DNA from 3 places in the Psychromonas sp. KJ10-5 genome. Region 1 is predicted to be linked to each of the others. Evidence: predicted binding sites of a transcription regulator. Region 1 holds the regulator's gene; each other region holds the start of a gene.
The links. The regulator MetJ, encoded in region 1, represses methionine synthesis genes. The targets are predictions, from matches to a motif close to TAGACGTCTAGACGTCTA.
Positions count from the first base shown of each region.

Region 2: the regulator MetJ is predicted to act here: its motif matches at 2,384-2,401, upstream of metK (methionine adenosyltransferase).
Region 3: the regulator MetJ is predicted to act here: its motif matches at 7,471-7,488, upstream of metA (homoserine O-acetyltransferase MetA).

Region 1 is NZ_CM147864.1:3,110,299-3,120,956, forward strand. Features, by position in the region: gene nadB (L-aspartate oxidase) at 1-345, shown strand, start outside; gene AC0L3W_RS13560 (protein YgfX) at 342-788, opposite strand; gene AC0L3W_RS13565 (FAD assembly factor SdhE) at 760-1,011, opposite strand; gene ygfZ (tRNA-modifying protein YgfZ) at 1,235-2,212, shown strand; gene AC0L3W_RS13575 (class I adenylate cyclase) at 2,364-4,892, shown strand; gene metJ (met regulon transcriptional regulator MetJ) at 5,025-5,312, shown strand; gene AC0L3W_RS13585 (bifunctional 4-hydroxy-2-oxoglutarate aldolase/2-dehydro-3-deoxy-phosphogluconate aldolase) at 5,383-6,006, opposite strand; gene kdgK (2-dehydro-3-deoxygluconokinase) at 6,030-6,965, opposite strand; gene AC0L3W_RS13595 (heparinase II/III domain-containing protein) at 7,524-9,632, shown strand; gene AC0L3W_RS13600 (heparinase II/III domain-containing protein) at 9,635-10,658, shown strand, end outside.
Region 2 is NZ_CM147864.1:2,604,273-2,614,930, reverse strand. Features, by position in the region: gene AC0L3W_RS11520 (SprT family zinc-dependent metalloprotease) at 671-1,165, opposite strand; gene metK (methionine adenosyltransferase) at 1,190-2,338, opposite strand; gene mepM (murein DD-endopeptidase MepM) at 2,618-3,919, shown strand; gene AC0L3W_RS11505 (DUF3802 family protein) at 3,988-4,329, shown strand; gene rsd (sigma D regulator) at 4,418-4,891, opposite strand; gene nudC (NAD(+) diphosphatase) at 5,320-6,126, shown strand; gene hemE (uroporphyrinogen decarboxylase) at 6,256-7,320, shown strand; gene AC0L3W_RS11485 (GNAT family N-acetyltransferase) at 7,471-7,968, shown strand; gene purH (bifunctional phosphoribosylaminoimidazolecarboxamide formyltransferase/IMP cyclohydrolase) at 8,141-9,733, shown strand; gene purD (phosphoribosylamine--glycine ligase) at 10,000-10,658, shown strand, end outside.
Region 3 is NZ_CM147864.1:2,880,159-2,890,816, reverse strand. Features, by position in the region: gene gspG (type II secretion system major pseudopilin GspG) at 1-171, shown strand, start outside; gene gspH (type II secretion system minor pseudopilin GspH) at 185-772, shown strand; gene gspI (type II secretion system minor pseudopilin GspI) at 778-1,164, shown strand; gene gspJ (type II secretion system minor pseudopilin GspJ) at 1,151-1,789, shown strand; gene gspK (type II secretion system minor pseudopilin GspK) at 1,789-2,799, shown strand; gene gspL (type II secretion system protein GspL) at 2,796-3,995, shown strand; gene gspM (type II secretion system protein GspM) at 3,995-4,474, shown strand; gene AC0L3W_RS12570 (type II secretion system protein N) at 4,492-5,241, shown strand; gene lexA (transcriptional repressor LexA) at 5,348-5,974, shown strand; gene AC0L3W_RS12560 (SCO family protein) at 6,032-6,712, shown strand; gene AC0L3W_RS12555 (GNAT family N-acetyltransferase) at 6,765-7,250, opposite strand; gene metA (homoserine O-acetyltransferase MetA) at 7,515-8,432, shown strand; gene metH (methionine synthase) at 9,408-10,658, shown strand, end outside.

The sequences.
Region 1 (10,658 bases):
GATGATAGCCAAGTTGAAAACTCTGACGAGCAAGTTGTGATCCAACATAACTGGCACGAGTTACGTTTATTTATGTGGGATTATGTTGGGATTGTTCGTACTGATAAACGTTTACAACGCGCCTTAAGCCGAGTTGAATTATTACAACACGAGATCACTGAGTATTACAGTAACTTTAAAGTAGGTAATAACCTATTAGAGTTAAGAAACTTAGTACAAGTCGCTGAATTGATAATAAAAAGTGCAATACAAAGAAAAGAAAGTCGTGGTTTACATTATAACCTAGACCACCCTAATCTTGGTGAAAACCCTAAACCTACGATTTTAAATCCTAATAAGGACTAATCGGTGTGAGCAGTGTTAATTAATCGGGCAAGTAACCGGTACTCTTCCTCTGCCACACTATCATAAAACACGATAAACCATTTTCTAGGATTATCGTGTTTTACTTCGACTAGCAAAGCATCCACCTGCTCTACGCATAAAAATATAACCCAATCATTATAAAAAGAACGCTTATTAATCGCACCAACTAACCGCGAAGGTTTACTTATTTCAATATTGCCACCATCAGCAACTAAGCAAGTAAAAGGATGCTGTACTGATGAGTGAACAAAATAAACTGAGCTAACAATATAAAGTAATAAGAAGATTGCACTTAGCCAGCCAATCCCCCATAACAGCAATAATATAATGGCACTGAACAGTAATAAGGTTATCGCCAAGACTTTGGCGATAAGTGACGGAGTGGTTGTTAACTTATACTTTAACGCGCTTGAGGATGACATTGACAATTTCAGCAAGCTGCAGATCTGGGCATTGCTCATGACCCATAAACCAAGCGAATAATTCAGGGTCTTCACAGGTTAATAGACGTTGGAAATACAACTTATGTTGATCGCTTAAATCAGTATATGCTTCTTTCGCAAAAGGCATTAACAACACATCGAGTTCTAACATACCACGACGACAAGCCCATATTAAACGGGAAAGAGGAACCTCTTTTAGCATGACTAAACCTTCCTTTTTAAATGAAAACGTTAAGTTATCGATCAACTTATCCGTATAAAATTTGAAACAAGCCAGTAGCTTATTATAAGCGACTATATTAGTCAGTTATTTATTCTGATAAATATCCAGTGTATGACATCAATAGCATAATTTATCAGTTGTAAAATAGACTATTGGCGATAACATTATATAAAAACACATTCGTCCATAAATGAGGCCAAACATGCTAACACTTAGCCAACTTGAGAATATCAGTCAATTACCCGATCTTGTTCTCTGCCCACTCGATAGCTGGGACTTAATCAGCATAACAGGTGAAGACCGTGTTACGTTTTTACAAGGACAACTTACTTGTGACTTAACCCAGTTAGCACCAGGTGAGCAAACATTAGCAGCGCATTGTAACCCTCAAGGTAAAGCATGGACTATCGCACGAGTCATTATACTGGCAGATCGTATTCTACTCACTCAACCTAACTCTGTATCTGCAATACAATTACCAGAACTTAAAAAGTATGCCGCTTTCTCTAAAGTAACTATTGAGAAAGAAACAGAATATAAAATATTAGGTTTAGCCGGTCGCAAGTCAGCAGAGTATATTGCAGAAGAGGTTGATACCGCAGCAACTCATGATACCAGTCGCTTATTAGAAACAGATACAGTGCTAATTAAACAACCCTACCCTTCATTACGTTACCTTGCAGTGATGAAAAACGATGTGGCGGATGCATTAGTAAAAGACTTAGCAGGTAAAGCAGAAATCTTTGACGATAGCTTATGGAATGCTATGAACATCGCAGCGGGTGTTGGTTTTTTAACAGCGGAAACGGCAGCACAGTTTATTCCTCAAATGCTAAATTTACAGGCGTTAAACGGCATTAGTTTTACTAAAGGGTGCTACATTGGTCAAGAAACCGTAGCACGAGCGAAATACCGTGGAGCCAATAAGCGCGCTATGTTTATTTTGACAGGCCGCTCAACTGAATGCCCTGCCGCAGGTCAAACGGTGGAAGTACTATTAAACAATAACTGGAAAAGAGTCGGTACTGTTGTCTCTGCTAGCCAATATGGTGATGGTCATATTGAGGCCTTAGCTGTATTACCAAAAGACACCAATCAAGAAGATATATTCCAAATTAAAGAGTTAGACGGGTCAACACTTTATTACGCACCGCTACCCTACCAAATAGTAGAAGACTAAATTAACTTGCCCTTAATTTTATTAAGGGCTTGTCCATTACTAGATTGAGCCAATTTACACTATATTTACCAATAACAAGAATTAATGCTATGATGCTCACACTTTTTATAAGGTTGAATTAACACTAATACCTGTACTGATGGAACACAGCTTGAGCCAAGAAATCATTCAATTACGCGATAAATCCGATGAGTTTTCTCGTCTACGCGTTAGATCTGCTCTCGCATTAATGAAAAAAGATGAAGCAAATGTGTTTCAAATTTGTCCATTATTATTCCATTACAATGCGCCTAGCTTACCGGGTTACATCAAAGGCGACGTCCCCGCTGGTATTAGCCAGTTTAATCCAACGAAAGAACATCAAGCACTTGCGCAGCAATTATTTTCAGTAGTTCCTGATTATCCAGTAGAACAAGCTGAGATCATTGGCCTTTATGCTATGGGCAGTACTTCATCTATCGGGCAATGCTCTGAAAGTGATTTTGATATTTGGATCTGTTACGAGCATTCCTTAGATCCAGACCGTGTTGCTTTACTTAATAAAAAGTCATGGGAAATAACCTATTGGGCTGAAAGCTTAGGAGTAGAGTTAAACTTCTTCCTAATCCCTGATAACAAGTTCAGAGTAACAAACAAAGCCTCAATGAGTAATGAGTCCTGCGGTACATCGCAACATATGCTGTTGTTAGATGAATTTTACCGAACGTCATTGCGTGTTGCTGGCCGTCGTATTCTATGGCGACAAATTCCACATGAGCATGAACATGATTATGATAATTATGTAAAAAACTTATATGATACCGGCCAAATAAACCCTGATGACTGGCTAGACCTTGGCGGCTTACATTGCGTGCCGGCAGAGGAGTTGTTTGGCGCTACATTATGGCAACTTTATAAGGGGATCGATAATCCTTACAAAGCAACCTTAAAAACTATCTTGATGGAAGCTTATTCATGGGAATACCCTAATACAGAGCTGATATCCACTTCTTATAAAAAAAGCTTCCAAGAGCAAGATTTCTACGATGAACATCTTGACCCTTATTGTTTGATGCTTGATAAAGTAAGCAATTATTTAATTAGCATTAATGATCTACAACGCTTAGAGCTCGTACGTGTTTGTTTCTATTTTAAAACAGAAGAGATGCTCTCTAAGCAATGTGATAATGAACATAATGCTTGGCGCCGCACTATTTTAAATAAACTAGTCAAGCAATGGGGTTGGACTGCAAATCAAATTATCGATCTAGACAATCGTAATAATTGGAAGATACGTGAAGTAAAACAGGCTAATCACCTATTACTTGATGCACTGATGCTGAGCTACAGTAATTTGATCAAATTTGCTCGAGTGAATGATATTAGTGAATCTATTAGTGCTGAAGATATCGGTATTTTGTCTCGAAAACTTTATGCAGCACATGAAACACTACCTGGTAAAGTAGATATTATTAACCCTAATATTTCACCTAATTTGATTGAGCATGATCTCAGCCTAATTCAGATTCCAGAACATCGCAAAAATAAGGCTGGTTGGTACTTATTTAATAGTACACTCGATCCATTTGAATTAGCATCTACACCAAACCTTGGGTATTCGCCTTATTTATCTAAGCTAGTAGCTTGGAGTTATGTGAATGGATTATATGATGAAGACACTACATTACATTTATATAATCAAGGGTCAGATCTCGTTGATAAAAACCTGAATCAATTTGCTAAAGATTTATATGCTGTATTTCCAATTTATGTCCCTAAAGCAAGTGATAAAGCACTGAGTGAACCTTGTGCCATTAAACATTTATCCATTTTTTTAAATGTTGAAAAAGATCCAACACGACACTGGCAAGATACAGAAGAGAGTGAATTAAACCAGATCGATAATGTAATGGCCTATGGCGAGCATAAAGAGAGCCTAATTGGCAGTATCGATTTTATCTACCGTAATTCATGGAATGAAGTGCGTACTTTACACTTTAATAGTCAGTTCTCAGTAGTGGAAGCTTTAAATACTATCTTGTCAAAAATGCATCAAGATGCTTCACCTCCTCAACAGATTGATCTGTTTTGCTATAGTCGCCATTTTAGTGAACAAATTTGCCAATCATTCGGTAGTAAACTGAATGAGTTTATTCAGTTACGTTTGCACACCGTACACACTCGTTCTGTACAAACATTGTGGACTGGCGGTAGAAAATTTGGATTTTACTTTGAACGTAAAGGGGTTTCATTGCAGCATTTAGAAAGTGCAGTGGACATTTATAGTCATATCTCTAATAAAAAATTATCTGCAAGCTCATTGAATTTAAAAACCACACATTATGACCAAACAGCTGATGTAATTGAATCGCACATTAGTGAAGGCTTAATACAATTCTTCTTTGAAAATTACCATAATGGTTTTAACGTTTATATTGCCAATGCAGAAAATGATGTAGAAACATTTTTAAACTTTGCAGGTTCAAAAAATGAATTTGTACAAAATGTTAATCGTTTTTATACTTCTAATAATCACTTATCTAATACAGAAGCGGAACAGATTAATTTCAACTTGCCGCAGTTTTATGATATTACACTAAATGAAGATAAAACCTTATCGCTTAACCCCTTCAAAAGCAGCACTTTAGTGGCTTCTGCACAGGACTTAATTTCTGCATTAACTCCTGCTAACGAACAATAAACGCTTTCGTTAAGTATTTTCCTACTCGACTATCTTCTTTTAAATTATGGACTTCTAGCCCTCTTTACGTATAGATTGCCATGTTTAATTTATCGAGGTAAAATAAAGCATATTTTTTAAAAGGTTATTGCTATGTCAACACAATGGAACGGTGAATATATTAGTCCTTATGCCGAACACGGGAAAAAAAGTGAACAGGTAAAAAAAGTGACTGTGTCGATACCAACTAAGGTATTGAAAATATTGACAGATGAACGTACTCGTCGTCAGGTAAATAACTTACGCCACGCAACCAACAGTGAGTTGTTGTGCGAAGCTTTTTTGCACGCTTATACCGGTCAGCCTTTACCTGAAGATGAAGAACTTGATAAAAGTCAAAATGTAAATATTTCAGAGACTTTAAGCAAGTCAACTAAATAAATTCATCAATAAAAAACCTCAATAAGCGATGCTCATTGAGGTTTCAACTAAGCTAATTTGACGATCGCAATTATTTTAATGCAGCCACCGCTTCTTTCACTAATTCACCAATCTTTTCCCATTCACGGTTATCAATCAGATCAGCAGGTACCATCCACGTACCACCACATGCTAATACCGCATTAATATCTAAGTAGTCGTTGATGTTCGCTGGCGATACGCCACCTGTTGGCATGAAGCTAACTGGATAAACCGCAGTTAATGATTTTAACATTGCCACGCCACCCGATGGTCCAGCAGGGAAAAACTTTAACGTCGTTAATCCCATTTCCATTGCTTGTTCAACTAATGATGGATTGTTAACACCTGGAATAATTGGCATGTTACGTTGTTGACAGTATTTAACCGTTGTTGGGTTAAAACCTGGGCTAACGATAAAATCAACACCAGCATCGATCGCTAAATCAACTGTTTCACTATTTAGTACTGTACCAGCACCAATTAACATTTCAGGAAACGCTTCACGTAAATTTTTAATTGATTGTGCAGCAGCTGGAGTACGGAATGTAATTTCTGCACAAGGCATGCCATTTTCAACTAATACTTTACCTAATGGCACAGCATCATTAGCATCTTTAATGGCAATAACAGGAATCACTTTGAGTGATTGTAATTTTTCATTTAATGTTGTCATTTTACTATCCTAAATATGAATGATTAATCTACAAATGGGGCAATGTATTTCATATCAATAATTGCACCTTTATGCTGTATCACAGTACTTGCTACTTGGTGTGCTTTTTCAGCAGCAATAACAGTTGTTCCACCTAAAGTTCGTTTTGACAAATAACCAGCGGCAAAAGAATCTCCGGCTGCAGTAGTATCGATAACATTTTCAGGATCTACTTTTTGCGCTGCAACACTAATTGAATCATCTGCAGTAATGATCAAACATTCGCCGCCACCTTGTTTAATCACTATTTCTTGAACACCTAATGCACGTGTACGCTCGATACATTGCTCAACTTTTGTATCACCAAATAATGCTTGTTCATCATCAAATGTTAGTAAGCCAGTATGAGTAACAGCTAGAATACGTTTAAATCCTTCAGCAGCCTCTTCAGCCGAATCCCATAACTTAGGTCGATAGTTATTATCGAAATAAACTTTACCACCAGCCGCTTTATAACGAGCCAAAAGATCATAAAGCTTTTCACGACTAGCAGGGGGCAATATCGCTAAGCTAATGCCTGAAAGGTAAATAACATCTTGTTTCAATAACGATTCAATATATTCATAACTTGCTGTCTCAAGCCAATATTTAGCCGCCGCAGCATCACGCCAATATAAAAAACTACGCTCACCTGTTTCATCTGTTTCAACCATATATAAACCAGGTTGTCTCGTTTCAGAACGTTGTACAAATTGTGTATCAATGCCTTCTTTGTTCCAAGCATCAATCATTTCTTGGCTTATGTTGTCTTCACCTAAGGCAGTAACGTAACTAACATTTACATCTTTACCTGATGTTAAACGTGACAAATATACAGCTGTATTTAGAGTGTCTCCGCCAAAGCTTCTACGTAAAACGCCATTTACTTCCTGTAATTCAATCATACATTCGCCGATCAAAGCGATATTGAAATTAGCCATTTGCTACCTCTATTATAAAAAATGGATTCATTGTCTTTTGTACTTAACTATCTCAATCTGTTGCAGCGAATAGCGTACGCTTGATGCACTCGATATAAAGCGCGGTATTAAGATCAACAGCAGCATCAACACGCAAAAATGTCGGCAATGCATTTGCATCTTATTAATACAACTTATAAGTTAAAAATTGTACATCACACAACCCGATTTGTAATACAAAAAGACACTATGTGTGATCCAGATCATCCACCTACATCACAATCAAAATAATTATCTAATATAAATATTAAGACGAAGTGAGCTAAATTCAGCCAACCCGCTTAGGTGCTTATTGTAGAGAGGTAATAAAAAGTAAGCTAAATCAATAGTTGAAGAAGCTAAATTATAAAAGGTTCTGGCTTTATAAGAGTTATTTAAAATATAAAAATAGAGAGCTCATCCTTAAAAATTAAAAAATAAAAGTGATTTTAAGGTTTATTTGTATTACTTTATTAAGCAATTTTTATCCACTTTATATGTAGCGAGGTCATAATGCTCTCCACTGTTAACGCCGTTCTGATGAATCAACAAGAAATTGAAGCCATTCAACAACAGCTAGGAAAAACAAGTTTAATGGGCCGTAGCCTAGATGCTTTAATTCAAGATACCGATAATTACCTAAAGCTACCGATAGACGTTCCAGGACATAGCCCTGCAGGTGGTTATGCACATAATAAGCACCAACAGAACTATAAATATATCGAACAAGCTGGACGGTTATTTCTCATTACCGGCGATGAAAAGTATGCCCAGTTTGCAGCGGCATTGTTAACTCAATATGCAGAGAAGTATTTAGTGCTAGGGTTTCAAGAACAGCGTAATACTAACCCTCCAGGGCGTTTATTTCACCAAATGCTCAACGAGCATGTTTGGTTATTATATTCGAGCCTAGGTTATAGCTGTATTAAGCATTGGTTAACGGAAGCACAACGTCAGTATATTGTGGAACAATTATTTGAACCTATGCTAGAAGTAGCTACGGTTAAGTATAACTTTGACTTTGACCGCATTCATAACCATGGTGTCTGGGCTGTTGCTGCAACAGCCGCGTGTGGTGCAGCAATAGGACAAGAAAAGTATATCGACTTAGCGTTACATGGTTTAGCTGGCGATGATATCCAAGGTGGTTTTCTAGCGCAATTAAGCAATCTATTTGCTCCTTCAGGTTATTACATTGAAGGGCCTTATTATCACCGTTACGCAATTCGCCCTTTATGTTTACTTGCAGAATTAACTCAGCGTTTCCGCCCTGAGCTAGATATCTTTAATTTTAAAGGTCAGGTGATCGGTAAAACTATCCAATCTCTATTATCAACGGCTTACCCTAATGGCGTCTTTCCCTCATTAAATGATGCATCGAAAAGTATGGACATTAAAGATGAAGGTGTGGTGATTGCCGTCAGCTTATATGCAAAGCATTATCCGGAAGACACTAATCTATATGGTATTGCTAACATTCAGGAGCAGATTTGGATCAGTGGATGTGGTGTTGCCTTATCACAAGCTTACCAAGCACAAGCGTCGGTTGAAGTACCTTGTTTACCGAGTGTTGAGTTGAATGAAGGTCCTGATGGAGATAAAGGTGCACAGGGCTTTATCCGAATGCAAAATTCACAAGGAGATATCAGCCAATTAGTGATGAATTATGGCCAACATGGTATGGGCCATGGACATTTTGATACCTTGGGTATGACCTACTTTAACAATAATCAGGAAGTATTACGTGATTATGGTTTTGGTCGCTGGGTTAATATCGAGCCTAAATTCGGAGGTCGATATCTTGATGAAAACAAATCATACGCGCGTCAAACTATCGCACACAATCTAGTATCCGTTGATGCAGGTTGTCAGAATGACTTTGATGTTGAGCTTGCTGATAGTAAACATGGCGAACCACACTTCTTTATCGGTGAAGGCAAAGTACAAGCAATGAGCGCTTTTGCTGAAGACTTTTATCCAGGTGTTGAACAACAACGTTCACTAATATTAATTGAACATGAGCAATTAACACAGCCATTATTAATCGATTTGTTCCGTTTAAGCAGCCATACAGCACATCAATATGATTATTCACTACAATACCAAGGCCAAATCATTCGCACTAACGTTGAACACAAACAACATGCCACACTCAACCCAATGGGTGATGACGCAGGTTATCAGCACCTATGGAATGTAAGTGAAGGCAAAGGTCAAGACACTAATTTAGTGAGTTGGTTACAAGGTAGTAGCTATTACACTTGGTTAAGTGCAAGTTCAGCTGACGACACGCTCTTCTTTACGCGCACAGGGGCTAATGATCCTGACTTCAATTTACGCAGTGAAACGAGTTTGATTCTACGTCGTAATGCAAAAAATAGCTTATTCGCTAATGTCATCGAAACACACGGTTACTTTAATGAAGCTATAGAAGCAAGTTTAGATGCACGTGGAAAAATACACACCATTAATATTATTGGCTTCAATGAACAAGCCTCTGTGATTGAAGTATTAGGTGACGATATCGCATTAATCGTGATGATCAACAACGCCAAAGACGCAACAGCAGCAAGTGAAACAACTATCGAATTTAATCATCAAACGTACAGCTGGAAAGGTTTCTTAGTTGTAGAAAGTAAGAGGTCTTAATCATGAGTTATCAACCCCTTTTAATGAGCTATGAACAAGCAGCCGAATTACGTCAATATGTCGATAGCGACTCGTTAATCGGCCTTTCTATTAGTGAAGAAATTGACGCACTTGAAGCTTACATGCCAATCGGTATTGAGATCCCAGGCCACGGCGAAGCTGGCGGTTATGAACACAACCGTCATAAACAAAACTATATCCATTTAGACCTAGCTGGTCGTTTATATCTGATTACTGAAGATAAACGTTACCTTGATTACGCAACCACTATGTTAATTGAGTATGCAAAGGTTTATAAATATCGTGAATTAAATATTAGCCGAGATTCAAATAAACCGGGCCGTCTATTTCATCAAACGCTCAATGAAAATATGTGGATGTTATACTCATCCTGCGCTTACTCTTGTATTCGCCATCAATTAACTGAACAGCAACAACAGTTGATTGAAAATGATTTGTTCAAAGTAATGCTTGAGATGTTTGTTGAAACTTATGCTGAGAATTTTGACATTATCCATAATCACGGTTTATGGTCGGTGGCTAGTGCTGGTATTTGTGCATATGCCATTAACGACCAAGCAACGGTAGATAAAGCTATTTATGGTTTAAAAGGAGATAGTGTTTCTGGTGGCTTTATTGCGCAATTAACGCAGCTTTTTTCACCTGATGGTTACTACATGGAAGGTCCTTATTACCATCGTTTTTCGCTGCGCCCTATTTTCCTATTTGCTGAAACCATTGAACGTCGCCAACCAGAGATAGGCATCTATCAATTAAAAGATGAAGTGATTAAAACGACTGCCTATGCGGTAATGTCAACGGCTTTCCCAAATGGTACCTTACCTGCATTGAATGACTCATCTCGTACCATGGATATCAAGGATCTCGGTATTTTACTGGCGACCAATATCTGTTTCGATCGTTACGAGCAAAATGAAACATTATTAGCCATGGCTAAGCATCAGGGTAAAGTTTGGGTGCATAATACCGGCGCAACATTATCTAATGCTCTGCAAGATAACGCTG
Region 2 (10,658 bases), 510 kb from region 1:
ACATTTTTTGCTTTTTTAAAATCCGATCTTTGTATCGGATTTTTTATGCCTAATTTAAAAAATTTGACTGAATTAAAACACCTCTAACAAATCCTTCTGAATAAAAATCAAACAAAACAATAAGATACTGATTAACTATGTTGCTAATTAAATATCTTTAATGCCTACACTAAGAATGGTTAATAACTCCCTCTCACCTTAGGCTATAGGCGTTTTTATTTTATTTTAAAAATTATTGATTTTACTTGTTGACAGATAATAATGATATCTATTATCATTTAGTTGTTGGCAGAGATAGCGGCTATTAAGTTGACTGAATTTATGAAGTAATCTTCCTGTCCAGAAGATGATGCATAAAAAGGAGTAAGTCCTTAATAGGTGGTAAACCCGTTATTTCTGTAGAGAGTAAGAGAATCGTCCTATTCTTTAATACTTTCTGTAACGCTAACTTATACTGATAACGCACATTATTAGTATAGGTTAAAAATGAGTCTTGTACCGCACAATACAAGCCTCATTAATAGATAAACTTTTCCATGAAAGTTTGTCTACACCATGGGATAAGCCACCCATCGGTGAATTGGTAAAATTAATATTGCAGCCTATAAAGGCGGGGGGTTGGAGTAGTCTGCAATATTAATCCCACGGTTAACTTTATTTTATAAACTTTTTAACTATCAGATCCTATAGCCACTAATGCAGATTTACATTGTCGACATAAGTAGGTTGTGCCTTTTTTAATTTTATTATGGCGGCGGATAGTTAGTTGATGCTCTGTACAATCACAACGATAGGTAAATAGTTTTCCCTGTACATCTCTGACATCTAATTGATGAGTGGTTGAAGCGGGGAGCTTAAAAACCTGTGTCATGATGCTTTGCCATTCTTTACCATGAGGTCTTACTTTACCAAATAATTGGTAAGTGATTAGGTGTGCAACTTCATGGGCAACGACTTGCTCAATAAAAATTTTTTTATTTTGTGCGTAGAGTATGGGGTTAAATTTGATGATGTTCTTTTGCAGATGTGCTGTCCCAGCGCTTCGACCTCGTTGGTTAAAGAAGTAGGTCGGTCTAGGAAAGTGACAATCAAAAAAGCACTCGGCTAGGATGAAACAATCTTCCCCTTTTGCTGCGAGTGCTTTTTTATCTTCAAACGTGAGCATTAATCGATGGTCGTTAAACTAAGATTAAAATGCCGCTGCTTTTAGAGCTTCTACTTTATCTAGTGATTCCCAAGGGAATTGCTCACGACCGAAGTGACCATAAGCAGCCGTTTCTTGGTAGATTGGCTTGATTAGGTCTAACATTTCAATTAATCCGTATGGACGTAAATCAAAGTGTTCACTGACTAAGCTTACGATTAAGCCTTTTGCTACTTTTTCAGTGCCAAATGTTTCTACACTGATTGATGTTGGCTCGGCAACACCAATTGCATAAGATACTTGGATTTCACAACGATCAGCTAAACCAGCAGCAACAATATTTTTTGCTACATAACGAGCTGCGTATGCTGCACTACGGTCAACTTTTGATGGATCTTTACCTGAGAATGCACCACCACCGTGACGAGCTGTACCGCCATATGTATCAACAATGATTTTACGACCTGTTAAACCACAGTCACCTACCGGACCACCAATAACAAAGCGACCTGTTGGGTTGATATGGAATTTAGTACGTTCAGATAATAGTTCTGCTGGTAGTACTGGTTTAATGATCTCTTCCATTACCGCTTCAACTAAATCTGATTGTTTAATATCTTCACGGTGCTGTGTTGATAATACAACCGCATCGATACCTACAATTTTGCCTTGGTCATAAGCGAACGTTACTTGGCTTTTTGCATCTGGGCGTAACCAATCTAGTTGACCACTTTTACGTACTTCGGCTTGTTTTTTAACAAGGCGATGTGCGTAAGTCACTGGTGCTGGCATGTAAACTTCAGTTTCATTAGTTGCATAACCAAACATTAAACCTTGGTCACCAGCCCCTTGCTCACGTGGATCTGAACGGTCAACACCTTGGTTGATATCTGGCGATTGCTTACCTACTACATTTAATACCGCACAAGAATCAGCATCAAAACCCATTTCTGAACTAGTGTAACCAATATCACGTACTGTTTTACGCGTAATCTCTTCAATATCGACCCAAGCATCAGTAGTGATTTCACCACCTACCATTACCATGCCTGTTTTTACGTAGGTTTCACAAGCAACACGTGCTTTAGTATCTTGCTCTAAAATTGCATCAAGTACCGCATCAGAAATTTGATCGGCGATTTTATCTGGATGACCTTCAGAAACAGACTCTGAAGTAAATAAGTCACGTGACATGTGAACTCCTATTCGGGATATTTAAATTAACATTCTTTGGATGTTTTTACATCTAGACGTCTATAATACATTTTTTTATGATGGATAACACCCTATTATTTTTAAATAAGATAGAACTGTTTTCTTACTTTAATAGTCGTAGAACAATAAAATTGCTGTTTATTTGTCTTAAACATAGCTTTTCTATGGGTTATACTCGCAAACATTTAAATTTTGCGGTTATGTTTTTTCCCTGTCTAATCGAGATCGTTTATGTCTTTGTTGCTCCAATGTAAAATCATGTTTAAAAAAGCACTTTTCTTTGTAAATAACTTGCCTCGTTTGCATTTTTGGGTGGTTATTTCTTTATTTCTTCTCCTACTTATCATTAGCTTAATTCCCACTCATGGGGATAAAAATAAAAAAATCAAACGTGAGCTAGTATTGCCAATTAGTGAAACAGCGAAAGGGGATTATGCTGTTGCAGAGCCTTTGGATGCTATCAATGTTGGTAGTGATAAATTATTTCCCGAGTTCTCCGGTAATCGAGAAATACAAAAAACAATCTCTGCGGGTGATACGTTAAGTGAGATATTCTCCGATGAAGGAATATCTGCTGCGGTGCTGCAAGAATTGTTAGAAGCTGATACGGAATATCTTCGTTTAGCCAATTTACTACCAGGCCAAGAAGTACAATTATTAATTAGCCCTGATAATCAATTATTAGCGTTAAAAGTGATTATTGACCGAGCAAATACCCTTAGCTTTGTATTAAAGGATGGGGCCTATGTATCAAAGTTAGATATAAAAAAGGGCGAATGGCGTAATAGCTATTACCAGGGAAGTGTGACTGGTAGCTTTTACGTTAGTGCAAAAAAAAGTGGATTATCAGCTAGCCAAATTCAACAGGTATCAAGTGCATTGCAGGATCAATTTGATTTCAATCGCCAATTACGAGCGGGTGATACATTCCATGTGTTAGTTGCCAAACAATATATTGAAGGAGCTTATAGTTTTGATAGTGAGGTGTTGGCGGTCATCATTAAAACAAAGTCGCGTAACTACACTGCCTTCCTCAATGAAGACGGGCGTTATTACGATAAAGATGGCAAAGGATTAACGAAAGCTTACCGTCGATATCCAGTTAACGGACATCCAAGAATTAGCTCTCGCTTTAATCCGCGTCGATTACATCCTATTACTAAACGTATAAGTCCGCATAACGGGACTGATTTTGCTGTGCCAGTTGGTACAAATGTTTATGCAACGGGTGATGGTGTTGTGGTTCGTGCGGGTTACCATCCCGCGGCAGGTAACTATATCGTGATCAAACACGGTCGTAAGTATACAACGCGTTTTTTACACTTGAGCAAAATCCTTGTTCGTAAAGGACAACGTGTAGAGATGGGTAAGCTTATTGCTAAGTCTGGTAATACAGGACGTTCTACTGGGGCTCATTTACACTATGAGTTCCATGTTTATAATAAACCTGTGGATGCAATGAAGGTGAATTTACCATTATCTCAAAAAGTGCCTGAAAAAGAGCGTAAAGCCTTTAATAAACGTCGTGACTTGTCATTACGTGAAATGGGCGAGCTTTAATTATTCCAAATATTGCTTAAAATAGTGATATTAGCTATTAAGTATATTATTAGATAGAGACATACATTATGTTATTAAAAAGTGATGCATACGATGCATGCATTGGTTACTTTGCTGACAATTTAAGTATCTTTGAAGGTAGCTCAAGACCTGCTACAGGCGAAGTGATTGCAGATATTGTTTTAGACGAAGTATCACAACTATTAATGAGTTTTTGTGAGCAGCAACCGCAATTAAGTAATGAAACACGTTTAATGGTAGTGGCTGAAGGGGATAAGTTAGTAGAAGATATTGAGCAAATATTAGGGAAGTGTTGGGAGTACAAAGCTTCACAAGAGCAAATTGAATTTATTAAAGAGTATTTTCTGTTAGTTAAAAACAGTTTAGATTCTCAAGTACCTTATTTATAAAGTATTCAAGTTTGTCATCAATCAAGCTAAAAGCATGCTTTTAGCTTGATTGATGCCCCATAGATTATATGAAGTTACTCAGCCATTATTATGCAAAAGTATGATGTAGATGCACCACTTCTAATAGTTTATCTTCTCGTTCAAATCGACTTTCCATTACTTGTCCTAACTCTGAAAGGTCACGATCAAAGTTCAGTAAAGTTTGGTCCGACGCATTTTCTGCATAGGTATCATTAAAATTGAGCGCAGTATCTGTTGTACTGTTTATTTTAGAATAGAGCTCTTGCGCTATTTTCAGGTTCTCTTCGCCATCTAGCTTTGATTTTTCGATAATTTGTTCATAAATTTCAAAGTGGCCGGTAGAAGCATAGTCTAATAGCACTTGGCAAAACTCAGTAATAACAGCTTGTTCAGGTAAGCTACGCTTTTCTTGTTGGTAAGGTGGTAACCCTGCTAACTTACAATATAAAATAACCAGTATTTGTCGTTCATCTAGCCAGTTATCTAAGATAGACAGTGTGCCACCCCATTCCTCTTTTGCTTGCTTTAGTTTTTTAAGCATAAAACCTCCTGTAAGTGAATCGTCATCAATGACTTAGGTTAATAAACTAATTCATCAATTAATTGATCTATTTTACTGGTTAAAATAACTTATTTATTCGTTGTAATTTTCGTCAATGGAACAACTATTTAACTAAAATTACGCCTTAAACTAAGCCATTTTTCATACACAAAATTTAGACCACTTATTTAATATAATTTATTAACACAAATAGACATTTAGTTTACACAACCTATTGACAATTTACTGTGAACTTATGCCCATTGTAAAAGGGCAGACATAAATAAAGTGTCCATATCATTACTTATAATAACGGTGATGGCTATGATTATTTGTTGATTATCAATAACAAATTTGCTCGTTAGAAGACTTGTTTAATACCCATTCAGTGTTGCATTATATTGTTTCATTTTTACAAGAGTGTGGTTATGGCTGAATTGAGTACAAAAGACGAGCTAAATGCATGGTGGTTTATTTTATCACAGGGTAAATTAGTCGCATTAGATAAAGGTGATTTTATCCCTTTTGGATGTATTAGTGAGTTACCTTTTCCCGATGGCATAACTAAAAACAAGCGATTATTAGGGCACTACATGGAACAGCCTTGTTATCTTGTGGATTTACCTGAACCCTTGGATGTAGGAATCGGAGAATATGTTGGTCTGCGCTCCTTGTTAGGGCGTGTTGATGATCTGCTTTTTGATATGACAGGACGTGCCTTTCAAATTAGTCTGTTTTATAAAACGCACCAATTTTGCGGGCAATGTGGGCAAAAAATGAACCCTATAGATTGGGAAATTGCAATGAAGTGCTATCACTGCCAACATCGCGCTTATCCTCGTGTATCACCTTGTATTATTGTGGCTATTCGCCATAAGAAAAAAATATTATTAGCCTTGCACAGTCGTCATCACAAAGACAATTACCCCGTTTATACAACCTTAGCAGGTTTTACTGAAGCAGGAGAAAGCTTAGAAGCCTGTGTCGAGCGAGAAGTCTATGAAGAAGTAGGGTTGAAGGTCAAAAATATTCAATATGTGAGCAGTCAGCCTTGGCCTTTTCCACATTCTCTGATGATGGGATTTATAGCTGATTATGCATCCGGAGAGATTGTGGTAGATCCGCATGAGCTAGTGGAAGCCAATTGGTATGATATTGATAATTTACCAATCGTACCAAAGCATGGCACAATTGCGCGGAAATTAATTGAGAAAACATTAAAGCGATGTCGTTAAGCTAGGGCTTAGGTATCGAAGTGATAGGTAATACCAAATTCATTTATGAAGTAAAGGAAGGTATATTCTATCAATAATTTAGAATTATCGCATAAAAGCTATCAATAGCTAAAATAGAAAAGGTTACTAATGACAGATTTAAAAAACGATCGCTATATTCGTGCTTTGCTAAAGAAAGAAGTAGATAAAACGCCTGTCTGGATGATGCGCCAAGCAGGACGCTATCTACCAGAATATAAAGCGACTCGTGCTCAAGCTGGTGATTTCATGTCACTATGTCGTAGTGCTGATTTAGCCTGTGAAGTAACCTTACAGCCTCTACGTCGTTTTGACCTTGATGCTGCTATTTTATTTTCTGATATTTTAACTATCCCAGATGCAATGGGCTTAGGTTTATACTTCTCGGAGGGAGAAGGCCCTAAATTTGAACGCCCTATTCGCTGTAAAAAAGATGTAGACAACTTAATCATGCCTGACCCTGAAGGTGAGCTTCAGTATGTAATGAATGCGGTTCGTACTATTCGTCGTGATTTAAAAGGTGAAGTGCCATTAATTGGTTTCTCCGGAAGCCCTTGGACATTAGCGACTTATATGATCGAGGGAAGTGGTTCAAAATTTTTCACTAAAATTAAAAAAATGGCATTTGCTGACCCGCAAATTTTACATACATTATTAGATAAGTTGGCTGATTCAGTGATCAGTTACCTTAACGCACAAATTAAAGCTGGCGCACAGTCGGTAATGGTCTTTGACACTTGGGGAGGGATTTTATCGCCACGTGATTACCAGGATTTCTCATTACAATATATGCATAAAATTGTTGATGGTTTAATCCGTAATTATGAAGGGGAAAAAGTACCTGTTACCTTATTCACTAAGAATGGCGGTCAATGGATCGAGAAGATTGCAGATACTGGTTGTGATGGCATAGGTTTAGATTGGACGATTGATATTAAAGAAGCAAAAGCACGTGTAGGCTCCCGCGTTGCGCTACAAGGTAATATGGATCCATCTATGTTATATGCATCACCTGAACGCATTCGAGAAGAGGTCGCTACTATTTTAGATGGCTTCGGTAAAGGCTCTGGTCATGTCTTTAACTTGGGGCATGGTATTCACTTAGACGTACCACCAGAAAATGCGAAAGTGTTTGTTGATGCGGTGCATGAATTAAGTACTCATTATCATCAGTAAGCGTACAAAATTGGATTTAAATTTGACTTAATAAAACATGCTTCGGCATGTTTTTTATTTGTATTGATCTCTCATTTTTAACCCACTAAGGTTAGTTGTTTGTTTTTTGAACGATATGATAAACTCTCATTTGTTATCAATGAGGTTAATATGTCTTTGTTTATTGAGCATCAGCAACTAACCGTTCGCCCCTTTACCGCCGAAGACAAACAAGATTTTGTACAATTAGTACAGCACCCATTGTGTATGAAATATAGCATTACTGGCATCCTATCAGAGCAACAAGCAAATGACTGTTTTGACACCTTACTGAATAATAAAAAACATAAAATGTATGCTATTCAATGTGTTAAGAGTGGGTTTGTCATTGGATGTACAGGTTTACAAGACTGCTTTATTGATGACCAAATCGAACCTTCATTTATTCTTCGTCTATTGCCAGATTTCCATGATCACCAAGATTTATTACCTACCTTAAGCTTACTCGTTGAGCAATTACTTATTGTGTATCAGTTGCCTGAATTACAAACTGTCATTTCACAAAAGAACCAACTCAACATGCAATTGATGAGTGCACTAAACTTTCAAAAAACCAAAGAGGTGACATGCCGTGGTATTGCTAGTTACCTCTATAAAAGGGGATTGTGAGCTCGCTTGTGAATGATTGAGGTTAATTCCTATATTTTTTTGCTTTTTTATTTAACAAAGTGAATAAAATGCTTTCGATTCGGGTAGAATGCGCGCAAGTTCAACTTTTTGGAAAAGCCAATCAATTGAATGTTTCACCGATGAAAACATTAACCGAGGAATGTGAAAGATAATGGAAAATAGCCGAACAATTAAACGAGCACTGATCAGTGTTTCTGATAAAACTGGTATTGTAGAGTTTGCACGTGAATTAGCTGACAAAGGGGTTGATATTCTATCAACGGGCGGCACATGTAAATTACTTGCAGAAAATAACATTAAAGTGACGGAAGTTTCTGATTACACTGGTTTTCCAGAAATGATGGACGGTCGTGTAAAAACTTTACATCCTAAAATTCATGGTGGCATTCTTGCTCGTCGCGGTATCGATGAAGATATTATGGCAAGCAATGATATTCAAGCAATTGATATGGTAGTGGTTAATTTATACCCATTTGCTGCAACTGTTGCAAACCCAGATTGTAAGTTAGAAGATGCTATCGAAAACATCGATATCGGCGGACCAACTATGGTACGTGCTGCTGCAAAAAATCATAAAGATGTTGCTATTGTTGTAAACGCTTCTGACTACGGTTGCATTCTGTCTGAAATGAATGAAAATGATGGAAGTTTAGTTTACAAAACACGCTTTGATTTAGCGATTGCTGCTTATGAGCATACAGCTCAATATGACGGCATGATTGCAAACTACTTTGGTACTATGGTGCCAACTTACGGTGAGAACAATGAAGGCGATGAGGAATCTAAATTCCCACGTACTTTCAATGCTCAATTCCAGAAAAAACAAGATATGCGCTATGGTGAAAACTCACACCAAGCAGCAGCTTTCTATGTTGAAAACAATATTCAAGAAGCATCAGTTTCAACGGCAACACAATTACAAGGTAAAGCATTATCTTACAATAACATTGCTGATACTGATGCAGCATTAGAATGTGTTAAAGAATTCTCTGAGCCAGCTTGTGTGATCGTTAAACATGCAAATCCATGTGGTGTTGCAGTGGCTGGTACTATTCTTGATGCTTACGAAGGCGCATACAAAACAGACCCAACTTCAGCATTCGGCGGGATCATCGCCTTTAACCGCGAGTTAGATGCAGTTACGGCAGAAGCAATTACTTCTCGCCAATTTGTTGAAGTGATCATCGCCCCTTCTGTTAGTAAAGAAGCTGCAAAAATCGTAGCTACGAAAAAGAACTTACGTCTATTAGAGTGTGGTGAATGGGCGACGAAAACTACAGAGTTTGACATTAAACGTGTTAACGGCGGTTTATTAGTACAAGATCGTGACCAAGGTATGGTAGGGCTAGACGACCTGAAAGTGGTGTCTAAACGTCAACCTACAGAATCAGAAATGAGCGATTTACTGTTTAGCTGGAAAGTGGCTAAATTTGTAAAATCAAACGCCATTGTTTATGTTAAGAACAGCACAACAGTCGGTGTTGGTGCAGGCCAAATGAGCCGTGTTTACAGTGCTAAAATTGCAGGTATTAAAGCAGCAGATGAAAATCTAGTTGTGGAAGGTTCTGTTATGGCCTCTGATGCATTCTTCCCATTCCGTGACGGTATTGATGCCGCTGCTGAAGCGGGTATTAGCTGTGTGATTCAACCAGGTGGCTCAATGCGTGACGATGAAGTTATCGCGGCTGCTGATGAACATAACATGGCGATGGTATTCACAGGAATGCGTCACTTCCGTCATTAATTGATTTTTTGTGTCGTGCTTTAGCTCGAACTCGGCGCTTTTGCCTTGACTTCAAACTAAATCACTTAGCAAAAATACAATGAAATGAATTAGTTAATGAGGTGGCTATTTGTCACCTTTTTATCCAAATGATGTAAGCGGTTCAGAGCCAGAGTTATTTCAAGTTAGTTTGACAATAAAGCACGGAGTTTAGCACGCTAAATGAGTACTTTTGACGAGAAAATAGCGCTGAAATAACAACGATCTGCACTGTGTGAGGATGTAATATGAATGTACTGATTATTGGTAATGGTGGTCGTGAGCATGCATTAGCATGGAAAGCGGCACAAAACCCTGAAGTTAAGAATGTCTTTGTTGCACCTGGTAATGCGGGTAGTGCACTAGAAGATAAAGTGTCTAACGTTAATATCGGTGTTGAAGATATCGATGCTTTAGTCACTTTTGCTAAAGAAAACAATGTTGAACTGACGATTGTTGGCCCTGAAGCACCCTTAGTGATTGGTGTAGTTGATGCCTTCCGTGAAGCAAAACTAGCTTGTTTTGGACCTACTAAAGGCGCTGCACAGCTAGAAGGTTCTAAAGCCTTTACTAAAGACTTTTTAGCGCGTCATGATATCCCAACTGCATGGTACGAGAATTTCACTGAAATTGAACCTGCTTTGGCTTATGTACGTGAAAAAGGCGCTCCAATTGTAATTAAAGCCGATGGTCTTGCTGCTGGTAAGGGCGTGATCGTTGCGATGACATTACAAGAAGCCGAAGATGCTATTCAAGATATGTTAGCGGGTAATGCATTTGGTGAAGCTGGCCATCGTGTTGTGATTGAAGAGTTCTTAGATGGTGAAGAAGCTTCATTTATTGTAATGGTAGATGGTGAAAACATTGTGCCAATGGCTACTAGCCAAGATCATAAACGTGTTGGTGA
Region 3 (10,658 bases), 230 kb from region 1:
AATTATCGTGAAGATGGCTATATTAAGCGTCTCCCTCAAGACCCTTGGGGCAATGATTATGTGCTAAACAGTCCTGGTGAAAACGGTAAAATCGATATTTTATCTGTTGGTTTAGATGGCGAAGAAGGCACTGATGATGATATCGGTAACTGGAATTTACTTGATAAATAGTATCAGCTGTTAAATGCGCATGCTGCGACATATTAATAGAGGCTTCACGCTATTAGAGGTCATGCTGGTATTGTTATTATTAGGCATGATTTCTGTTGGCGTGGTCATGACGTTACCAAGTAGCGGAACTACTACAGAAGGTACTGAGTGGCATGCTCAGCGGTTTAGTACATTATTGCAGCTCGCTCAAGATCAAGCATTAATTCTAAATACAGAGTTTGGGATTCAGTTTAATGAACAGGGTTATACCTTTACTTCTTATGATGCCATGAATAAACAATGGATACCGATTGTTGATGATCGTATTCATGGTGATGTGACTTTTCCTGATGATATGCTCGCTGAATATGATCTATCAGGTAGTGTTTGGGGGGAATTGGAAGCGGTACAAAATAGTGCAACCGATGATTCATTTTTAAGTGACTCAGATCGAGTAAATATTGGCGAAGAAGAGCAAAGTGTACTTCAACCTGTGATTTACATCATGGCAAGTGGAGAAGTGACGCCTTTTAGTTATATCTTCTTCAATACTGGTGATAATAGTCATGATGTTACCGTTAAAGTGTCCATGACTGGCGTTATTGAAGTGATAAAAGAGTAATGGCAGTGATCAAGTCTAACCTTAAAAAAACTAATCAAGGTCAAGCTGGAATGACACTGCTGGAAGTGATGTTAGCGTTAGTTATTCTAGCTACTGCAGGGTTAGCGGTCATGCAAGCAGCATCCGAGTCATTGCGCAATCAAGATTATTTACAACAAAAGACCTTTGCGACTTGGGTTGCCAGCAATCGCCTTGCTGAATTAAAAATAGAAGAAGAATGGCCAGGTTTGAACTGGGAAGAAGAAGAGATCGAATTTGCAGGTGTCACATGGTATTTACGTTACAAAGGCGTGAAAACGAGTAATAACAGTTTTAGAGCATTGGATGTAGAAGTTAGTGATACAAAAGATGGTCAAGCTCTTGGATATATAAGGACTTATGTTGCGCAATAAACAAGGTCGCGGTATCGCAAAGAGCCAAGGTTTTACATTAGTTGAAATTCTAGTCGCCATTGCCATTTTTGCCATGCTCAGTTTTGCTGCTTATCAGATTTTACAAGGTGTATTACGCAGCGGTGAAATTAGTCGAGAGCATGATCAAAATTTAAAAGAGATCCAGCGAGGTATGTTACTGATAGAGCGGGATTTTGTACAAATGGTTGCAAGAACCTCGCGTATCGAAGGCACTGATGATGAAGACTTACAAGTGCTGTACGCTGGTGATGACGTTTTAGATTCAGAATATGAAGGGATCGAATTTAATCGCTTAGGCTGGTTTAATCCACTTAACCTATTACCACGCTCTAATGTATTGCGTGTCGGTTATCGTGTACAAGATGGTCAGTTACAGCGCTTATATTATTTACATCCAGATACTATTTCTGGAGCAGAGCCTGAACAGCAAGTAATTTTGCACGATATAGAAGGGTTATCCTTCAGATTTTGGGATGACACTTGGGTTACCTCTTGGTCATCGACTTCGGCATTACCAACCGGTATTGAAATTACTATTAACAGCAAGCACTACGGTGAATTAAGACGTGTGTTTGTGTTAGCGGCTAGTGAGGTAGGAGATTGATGTTAAAGCCACATAAGCAGCGGGGCATTGCATTAATTACCGTCTTGATGATTTTAGCTATTATGGTCACGGTAGCCTCAACAATGACAGGAAGAATGACCTCAAGCTTATTGCGTACTGAGGGAGTTAACTACTCAGAAAAAATCTATTGGTACGGGCAAGCAACGGTTGAATTCAGCCGAATGATTTTAGAAGATGATTTTGAAGACAGTGAAATAGTTAGTTTAGATCAAACATGGGCTACACCGGATTTAGTGTTTCCGGTCGACGAGGGGCAAATCACTGGCAATATGGTTGATTTTAGAAGTTGTTTTAATATCAATGCATTGGCGACTCAAGAAGACGATGATGAAGACGACGAACCATTAGCGGTTAGCCAATTAAAACGCTTATTAGAAGAGTTAGATGTCGAAGAAGGCACCGCTGATACGATTGTTGAGTCAGCGCGAGATTGGGTTGATAGTGATGATACTGCCGATGAATCTGAAGGGGCTGAAGATCGTTATTATGAATCTTTACAAGTGCCTCATTTAACAGCCAACAACCTCATGGTGGATATTTCAGAGTTGCGTTCGGTACAAGGAGTAACGGCTGAGATTTACGATAATATTAAAGATTATCTGTGTGCTTTACCTACTTCTGAACAGTTGATTAATGTAAATACAGTTAGGATGGATAAAGCTGCTTTATTATATTCATTGTTTTCAGAAGACCTAGATTTTACTGTCGAAGATTTTGAAGAGTTGATTGATGATAGACCCACTAGCGGATGGGAGTCGGTAGAAGAATTTTTATCGGAAGACCTATTGGATGGGCAATCTATTTCTGATGAAGAAGAAGCACAATTAAGTGTAACAAGTGATTATTTTCAATTTTATGGTGCAGCTGAATTTGATCAACGTGTAATAGTATTGAAGCTATTATTTAATGTAGAGAGTGAAGAAGCCACCGAAGTTCGCTTCCAATATGCGGGAGTGGATGAGCTGGTAGGTACTGGAGAGGCTCAGTGAGTGAACAATTAATTATTCGCCTAGCAAGTGAAGCAAATCAGACAATTCATTGGTTAATATGGTCTGAGAAAGAACAAGAGATTATTGCTTCTGGTGAATTAGATAATGCAGAAGCCTTAACGCTATTAACTGAAAAAGCACAAACACGTAAAGTTATCTGTTTAGCACCTAGTGTGGACATTACCTTAAAGTCTGTAACCATTAAAGGTGGCTTTACACGACAAATGCAGCAAGCTTTACCTTATATGCTGGAAGACGAACTGGCTAGTGATGTGGATAAATTGCATTTTTCTGTGCTATCTAAAAAAGTTGATCAAATAGAAGTCGCAATCTGTTTTAAAACAAAATTACAACTTTGGTTGGATTGGTTAGAAGCAGCTGAAATATTTTGTCAGCGTATGATTCCTGAGGCATTAGCCTTACCAACAGCTGACGAAACACAATGGCAAGCTTTGCAACAGGGTAAGCAATGGTTGATTCGTGAAGGCGATTTCCAAGCTTGGAGTTGTGAAGATGAAATGCTGGGTGATGTATTAGCGTTACGGTTACAGCAAAATACTCAGCAAGTGATTCAAAGCTACAGTCCCTTACCTGATATTCCTGTTGGACAGTGGATAGCTGCAACACCTGTTTTACCAATGCAGTTATTAACTGAAGGCTCTATCCATAATAGCCTCAACTTATTAACAGGTGAGTTTGCGATACAAAAAGAAAGCCATTTACAACTACATAAATGGAAAGGTGTGGCAATGGCTGCTGGTATCTTGTTTGCAGTGTTAGTGATTAATTTATTTGTGAAAATAGAGCAGACTGAAAAACAGATTTCAATCGTAAAATCACAAGTAGAAGATGTCTATCAAGAGGCTTTTCCAGATCAAGGTCGCCTTCGATATAGTCGTATTAAAAAACGTTTAAAAACGTTATTGGCTAGCACGGATGTAGATAAAGAAGAGACTGGACTACTGATTATTTTAAATGAATTATTACCTGCATTAAAAGCGGTGCCTAGTATTGAAATCTCCAATCTAAAATACGTGAGTCGAAATCAAGAGCTGAGTTTAACTATCAGTGCCGACAGTTTCGAAGCTTTTGAACAATTCGCTGCAAAAGTACCAACACGTTACGCTTTTGAACAGGGCACATTAGGCAATAATGCCGATCGTATTGCGGGTACCGTGACTGTGAGGGTTAAATAATGTTGGAACAAATTAAAGGTTGGTGGGAAAGCATTAGCCAAAGAGAACAGCAACTTACCTTTGTTTCTATGGTTATTTTATTTATTGCTTTTATCTACTTCATTGTATGGCAACCCTTAGCTAATAATTTAGCGGCCAGTGAAACGCAACTTAAGAACGCACAACAAAGCCTGGAATGGGTAAAAGTGAATGCGAATAAAGTCATTAGTGCGGGTGTTGTAAATAAAGATGCTGCTAAAAGACAAACACTGTCACAACTTGTTAATAGTAGTGCTAAGCGTAATCAAATCAATATAACGCGTATTCAAAGTCGTAATGACACAGTAGATGTATGGATAAATCAAATTGAATTTAACCAGTTCATCGATTGGATAACCAGCTTACAAAATCAACACCAAGTTAAAATTAACAGTGCAGATTTAAGCCAAGATAAAGTGCAAGGTTTGGTGAAAGTTAATCGTTTAACATTAAGTTATTAATATATTAAAGGCATTCAATGAAAGTTAAAATTGCAATCTTGGTCGTCTTGGTTTATCTCATGACCCTAATAGTCAAATTACCCGCGGCAGTGGTGGTGGATTGGTTACCGTTAAATGGTATTAAAATCCAAAATGCCAGCGGAACTATTTGGCAAGGGCAAGCAAAACAAATAGAAGTGAATCGCAAATTGAGTTTTGAGAACGTAAAATGGGACGTTAGCTTAATGGACTTATTCACGTTAAATCTAGCTGGCGATGTCTCGTTTTATAATGGATCTGACGCGATGTCTGGTAAAGGTTTTGTCAGTTATGGTTCAGCAGGAATTAAAGCGACAAATGTTATTTTAGATTTAAGCTCTAGAGAATTACTTACGTTTATTCCAATGCGTCTACCGGTTAAAATTGAAGGTCAATTTTCCGCCGTGATCAAAGAATTTGTGCAAGGTCAGCCTTATTGTCAGCAATTGCAAGGAAATGTCTTGTGGCAAAATGCTGTTGTGAATAGCCAGTTAGGCAGAGTAAATCTTGACTCTCCAACTGTTGAATTGGGTTGTGATGATGGCGACATTACTGCCTTTGTCAGTCAAAAATCAGATGAGTTAACAACCGCGCTAGATATCACTTTAAGTGAGGGCGGGGTGTATAAACTAAACGGTGAGATTGAAGGTACTGATAAGTTAGCACCTTCAGTGGCTAAATCATTAAATTGGATAGGGCCTAAAAATACCAGCGGAGCAACCACAGTGACTTTCAGTGGTCAGCTATAAAGCCTTAACACAGGTTATTGAATAAAAATAACGTCTTAACTGGTATTTAACCATGTATGAATATACACTGTGTATGTTTACAGTTTATTAATGCGTGGAGATCCTAATGAAAGAGCTAACTAAACGCCAAGGCGAAGTTTTAGATGTAATTAAAGATCAAATAGCGAAGACAGGTATGCCACCAACGCGCGTGGAACTGGCAAAGATTCTTGGTTTTAAAAGTGCGAATGCAGCTGAAGAGCATTTAAAAGCATTGGCACGTAAAGGTGCAATAGAAATTCTATCAGGCACTTCGCGTGGTATTCGAGTTGTGACGGAACACAAAGATAACGAAGTCGCAGTAGAAGGTTTACCATTAATTGGTAAAGTAGCAGCTGGTGAGCCTATTTTGGCGCAAGAGCATGTTGAAACGCATTACGACGTTGACCCTACTTTGTTTCACCCCGCCGCCGATTTTTTATTGCGCGTGCAAGGCGAAAGCATGAAAGATATTGGTATTATGGATGGCGATTTATTAGCGGTGCATAAAACGCAAAATATTAATAATGGCCAAGTGGTTGTTGCTCGTGTTGAAGAAGATGTCACCGTAAAACGTTTTTATCGTGATGGAAAACAAGTGACTTTAAAAGCAGAAAATAACTTGTTTGATCCGATTAAAGTGGACTTAGAGTATCAATCATTTGATATCGAAGGTATCGCTGTAGGGGTTATTAGAACTGCAGATTGGATGTAATTAGGACAGTCATTTTTACTAAAAATGACCATATAATCTAGTCATAGAGAGAGATAAATGAAACCTTTAATTATTGTATTAACGTGCATCATGATGGGGTTTTGTTTGTTGTTTGGTGTCCTACAAGCAAATGCATTAAACTTCAGTAGTCGTTTACCTTTTATTACTCATAATAAAGCTTTAGTCATACATCAACCTAGCCGTGCATTGCCAGACTTCTCTTTTGAAAAAGCAGGTAAAGTCGCGTTTACTAATGCATCCTTAAAGGGGAAATGGACTTTATTTTTTGTGGGCTATACCTTTTGCCCAGATGTTTGCCCTTCGACCTTAGCTGATTTAGATCGTGTGTATCCAAACTTACAAAATGATCAAAATACGCGTACTCAAGTTGTATTTGTATCTGTCGATCCTAATCGTGATAAAGCAGAGCAACTAGCTGATTACGTTAGTTATTTTAATCCTAACTTTATTGGTGTTACCAGTACACATAAGCAATTGTGGCCTTTTGTTACGCAGTTAGGGTTGATTTATAGTATTGTTGAAAAGAGTGAAAAAGAAGAATATTACTTGGTAGATCACAGTGCTTCTATAGTACTGATTAATCCAGATGGTAAATTTCATGCAACCTTCAAAGCATCCCGTAATGAACAAGGTATTAATCACGTTAATATGGATTTAATGGTTGAAGATATTAAAAACATTCAAGCTAGCTATAAGCAAGATCAAACGATTAAATAACTGCTATATAGCCAGTAACCATTAACATTCACTAATGGTTACTGATCGAAATTTATAGTGTCTTTGTCCAAAATAAAGCACTGCCAAATTCTGGGTCTAATTGATAATCCGAAAATCCTAATGCTTCATAGGCTTTACAAGCGACTTCATTGCCACTCAATACCTCTAGCGTTATTTTACAACACTCTCGAAATTTAGCTAACTCTTCAATTCTTTCAAATAAGTGCTTAGTTAATCCATTGCCTCTGTAGTCAGAATGAACTACTACATCATGTATGTTAAACAACGGTTTACAAGCAAAAGTAGAAAAACCTTCAATGGCTGTTAATAAAGCAGCAGGTGTATCCCCATCAAAAATCAATACAATATACACATCCGTTCGCTTCATTAAGCTAGGTACTAAATTTTGTTTAGCATAGTCACTAATATCTTTACCACCACCCATAGGATCGCTAGCATAGTGAGACATCAAACTAAGGTATGCTTTAGCATGTTGAGGGTTGTTTAAATCTGCAATAAGCGTTTTAGTTTCTAGCATAGTCATTCCTTTCATATTATTGATTGATGTGAGCAGTCTAACGAAAGCATTAAGTAGATACTAGAATAGTCGCTCAATAAAGGGAGTTGATTCACTGGATTTGCTTAGCATGGTATTGGTTTTTATTTAAACCTATTGTTTTCTATGACCAAAGAGAGAAAGACTTTCTACGTGATTAGTAGAAATTAGAATTAATGGTGTCTAAATTTTATTATAGTGTTAGACTTCTAGACATCTAAACGTTTATTTGTAGAGGAAGCTATTATGCCAATTCGTATTCCAGATGATTTGCCCGCATCGAGCATTTTAAAATCTGAGAACATCTTTACGATGTCTGAGACACGCGCAAGTCATCAAAATATCCGTCCACTACGTGTATTAATTTTAAATTTAATGCCGAAAAAAATTGAAACAGAAACACAGTTGATGCGCTTACTGTCGAATACTCCTTTGCAAGTTGATATTGAGTTATTACGTGTGGATGCACGAGCAAGCCGTAATACGCCACAAAAACATTTAGATAAGTTCTATGGTGACTTTGAACGTATTAAAGAACAAAAGTGGGATGGCTTTATTATCACTGGTGCACCGCTAGGCACAATTCCTTTTGAAAATGTTTACTATTGGGAAAAATTCACTGAAATCGTCGAGTGGTCTCGTCATCATGTTACTTCAACATTGTTTTTATGTTGGGCAGCACAAGCAGCTTTAAAAATATTTTATGGTCTAGATAAAGTAACACGTGATGATAAGTTATCAGGCATTTATCCGCATAAAACACATCACCATCAACACCCTTTAGTACGCGGCTTTGATGATGAGTTTTGGGCTCCTTTATCACGTTATGCTGAGTTTGATAGTGTCGAAATTCAAGAGAAAACCGATCTCACCGTATTTGCAGATGAAAAAGAAGCTGGGATGTATTTAGCTGCTAGTCCGGATTGCCGTCAAGTCTATATCACAGGCCACCCTGAATATGATGCGACGACTTTACATAACGAGTACTTGAGAGACTTAGAAGAAGATTTAGAGCCTGAATTACCAATTAATTACTATCCTAAGGATGATGCGAGTTTAGCTCCTCGTGCTATTTGGCGCAGTCATGGTAACTTGTTATATAGCAATTGGTTAAATTATTGTGTTTATCAGGTAACACCTTATGATCTTACTGATTTAACCTAGTGATAGTGCTATAAAATTAACATCAAAGAGAATTTTTTAAATTTTTTTATTAAAAACTAGCGAAATTGAAAACCTTTCCTATACTTATTTATGAGTAAGGTAATTAAGGGATAAATTACTCTGTAGCAACAATGGTTGTTACAAAATTAGTTCGCAAAAATAGTTTTATATAGAAGGTTTGTTTATTACAACGGGCTTTCTAAATGTTTTTAGTAAATAAGTTTTATAAATTAATCAAGATATTATGGAGGTACAGCTATTTATTCTTATTACTCGTACCGGTGCATGAACAGACAACTATTATTGAGTTATTAATATAAATACTCACATGCTCGCAGAGCTACTAAGTTGGATTTGACTTGATTGATGCCGGTTGTACTCATTAACACTGGAGGTTTGGTTATTATTAGTTTTTATAGTTTACTTAAAAGCGGGTATCAGTGTTAGGCGCTTCATTAACTTTTAAGCGCATTGCCAACGGGCGTTACTAATATTTGCTTTTAACATATAGATTGTGAGCTTTAGTTTAAATACAATTAACTACATAATTGTTAAACAGTCACAATTAAACCGTTCTTTATTACACAAAAGCGAGCTACTTAATGGCTCGCTTTTTTATTCATTTTATATTTCATTTTTCTCCAGAAAGTTTACCGCCTTGCTTTGATGCTGAGCTATATCAATCGTATTAAATAAGTTATTTTGATAAGTAAAATTGCTCAGTTAATTAGTGAGGGGGATATTAATGTGCCTTACTTATTACTCGTTATGATTTATCGATTAATACCTGCCACAACATGAAAAATATTCATTAATATTGATTTTCTTTGTTTTTTTCAGTCAACAACTATCAAAAAATTCATAATTTATAACAGAATATTTCAAGATAGAAATGTCTTTGAAAGATTATGAGCTTAACTTTTATGCTATTATTTGCTCTCATTTTTTATTCTAAGTTAAGCAGCAGGGAACTCTATGTCGGTAAGTGATCGTAGTGCGATAATAAAAGCGCAATTAGAAAAGCATATTCTTCTGATAGATGGTGGTATGGGCACCATGATCCAGGATCAGAAATTTGAAGAGTCTGATTTTCGTGGCGAACGCTTTAAACAATGGAGTTGCGATTTAAAAGGTAATAATGATTTATTAGTGCTTACTCAGCCTGAAGTGATTGCTAATATTCATCGTGAATATTTAGATGCTGGTGCGGATATTCTTGAAACCAATACCTTTAATGCAACGACCATCGCCATGGCCGATTATGAAATGGAATCTATCTCTGCTGAAATCAACTATGAAGCTGCCCGTATTGCTCGTCGCGTTGCCGATGAGAAAACCGATGAGACTCCTGATCGCCCTCGTTTTGTTGCAGGTGTTTTAGGCCCAACTAATCGTACTTGTTCTATCTCTCCTGATGTAAATGATCCTGCTTTTCGTAATGTTACCTTTGATGAGTTAGTCATTGCTTATATTGAGTCAACAAAAGCATTGATTAAGGGTGGAAGTGACTTAATTTTGATTGAAACTATCTTTGATACGTTAAATGCTAAAGCAGCGGTTTTTGCGGTGGAGACGGTATTTGAAGAATTGGGGTATAAACTCCCTGTTATGATTTCAGGGACAATTACCGATGCATCGGGTCGTACCTTATCAGGGCAGACAACAGAAGCTTTTTACAACTCATTACGCCATGCAGAGCCACTGACTTTTGGTTTGAACTGTGCATTAGGTCCTGATGAACTTCGTCAATATGTACAAGAGATGTCACGCATATCAGAAACGTATGTATCTGCCCACCCTAATGCCGGTTTACCTAATGCTTTTGGTGAATATGATTTAGAAGCGGATGAAATGGCTACTCACATAAAAGAGTGGGCTGAAAGTGGGTTCCTTAATTTAGTAGGTGGTTGTTGTGGTACTACTCCTGCACATATCAAAGCGATGGCTGATGCTGTTGCCGGTGTTAAACCACGCGAGTTACCTGAGATAGAAGTCGCTTGTCGTTTAAGCGGTTTAGAAGCCTTAACGATTCGTGCTGATTCTCTTTTCCAAAATGTTGGTGAACGAACCAACGTTACTGGTTCGGCACGTTTTAAGCGTTTAATTAAAGATGAATTATACGATGAGGCCCTTGAGGTAGCATTGCATCAGGTTGAAGCCGGTGCTGATATTATCGATATCAATATGGATGAAGCGATGCTTGATTCCCTATTTGCTATGAAACGC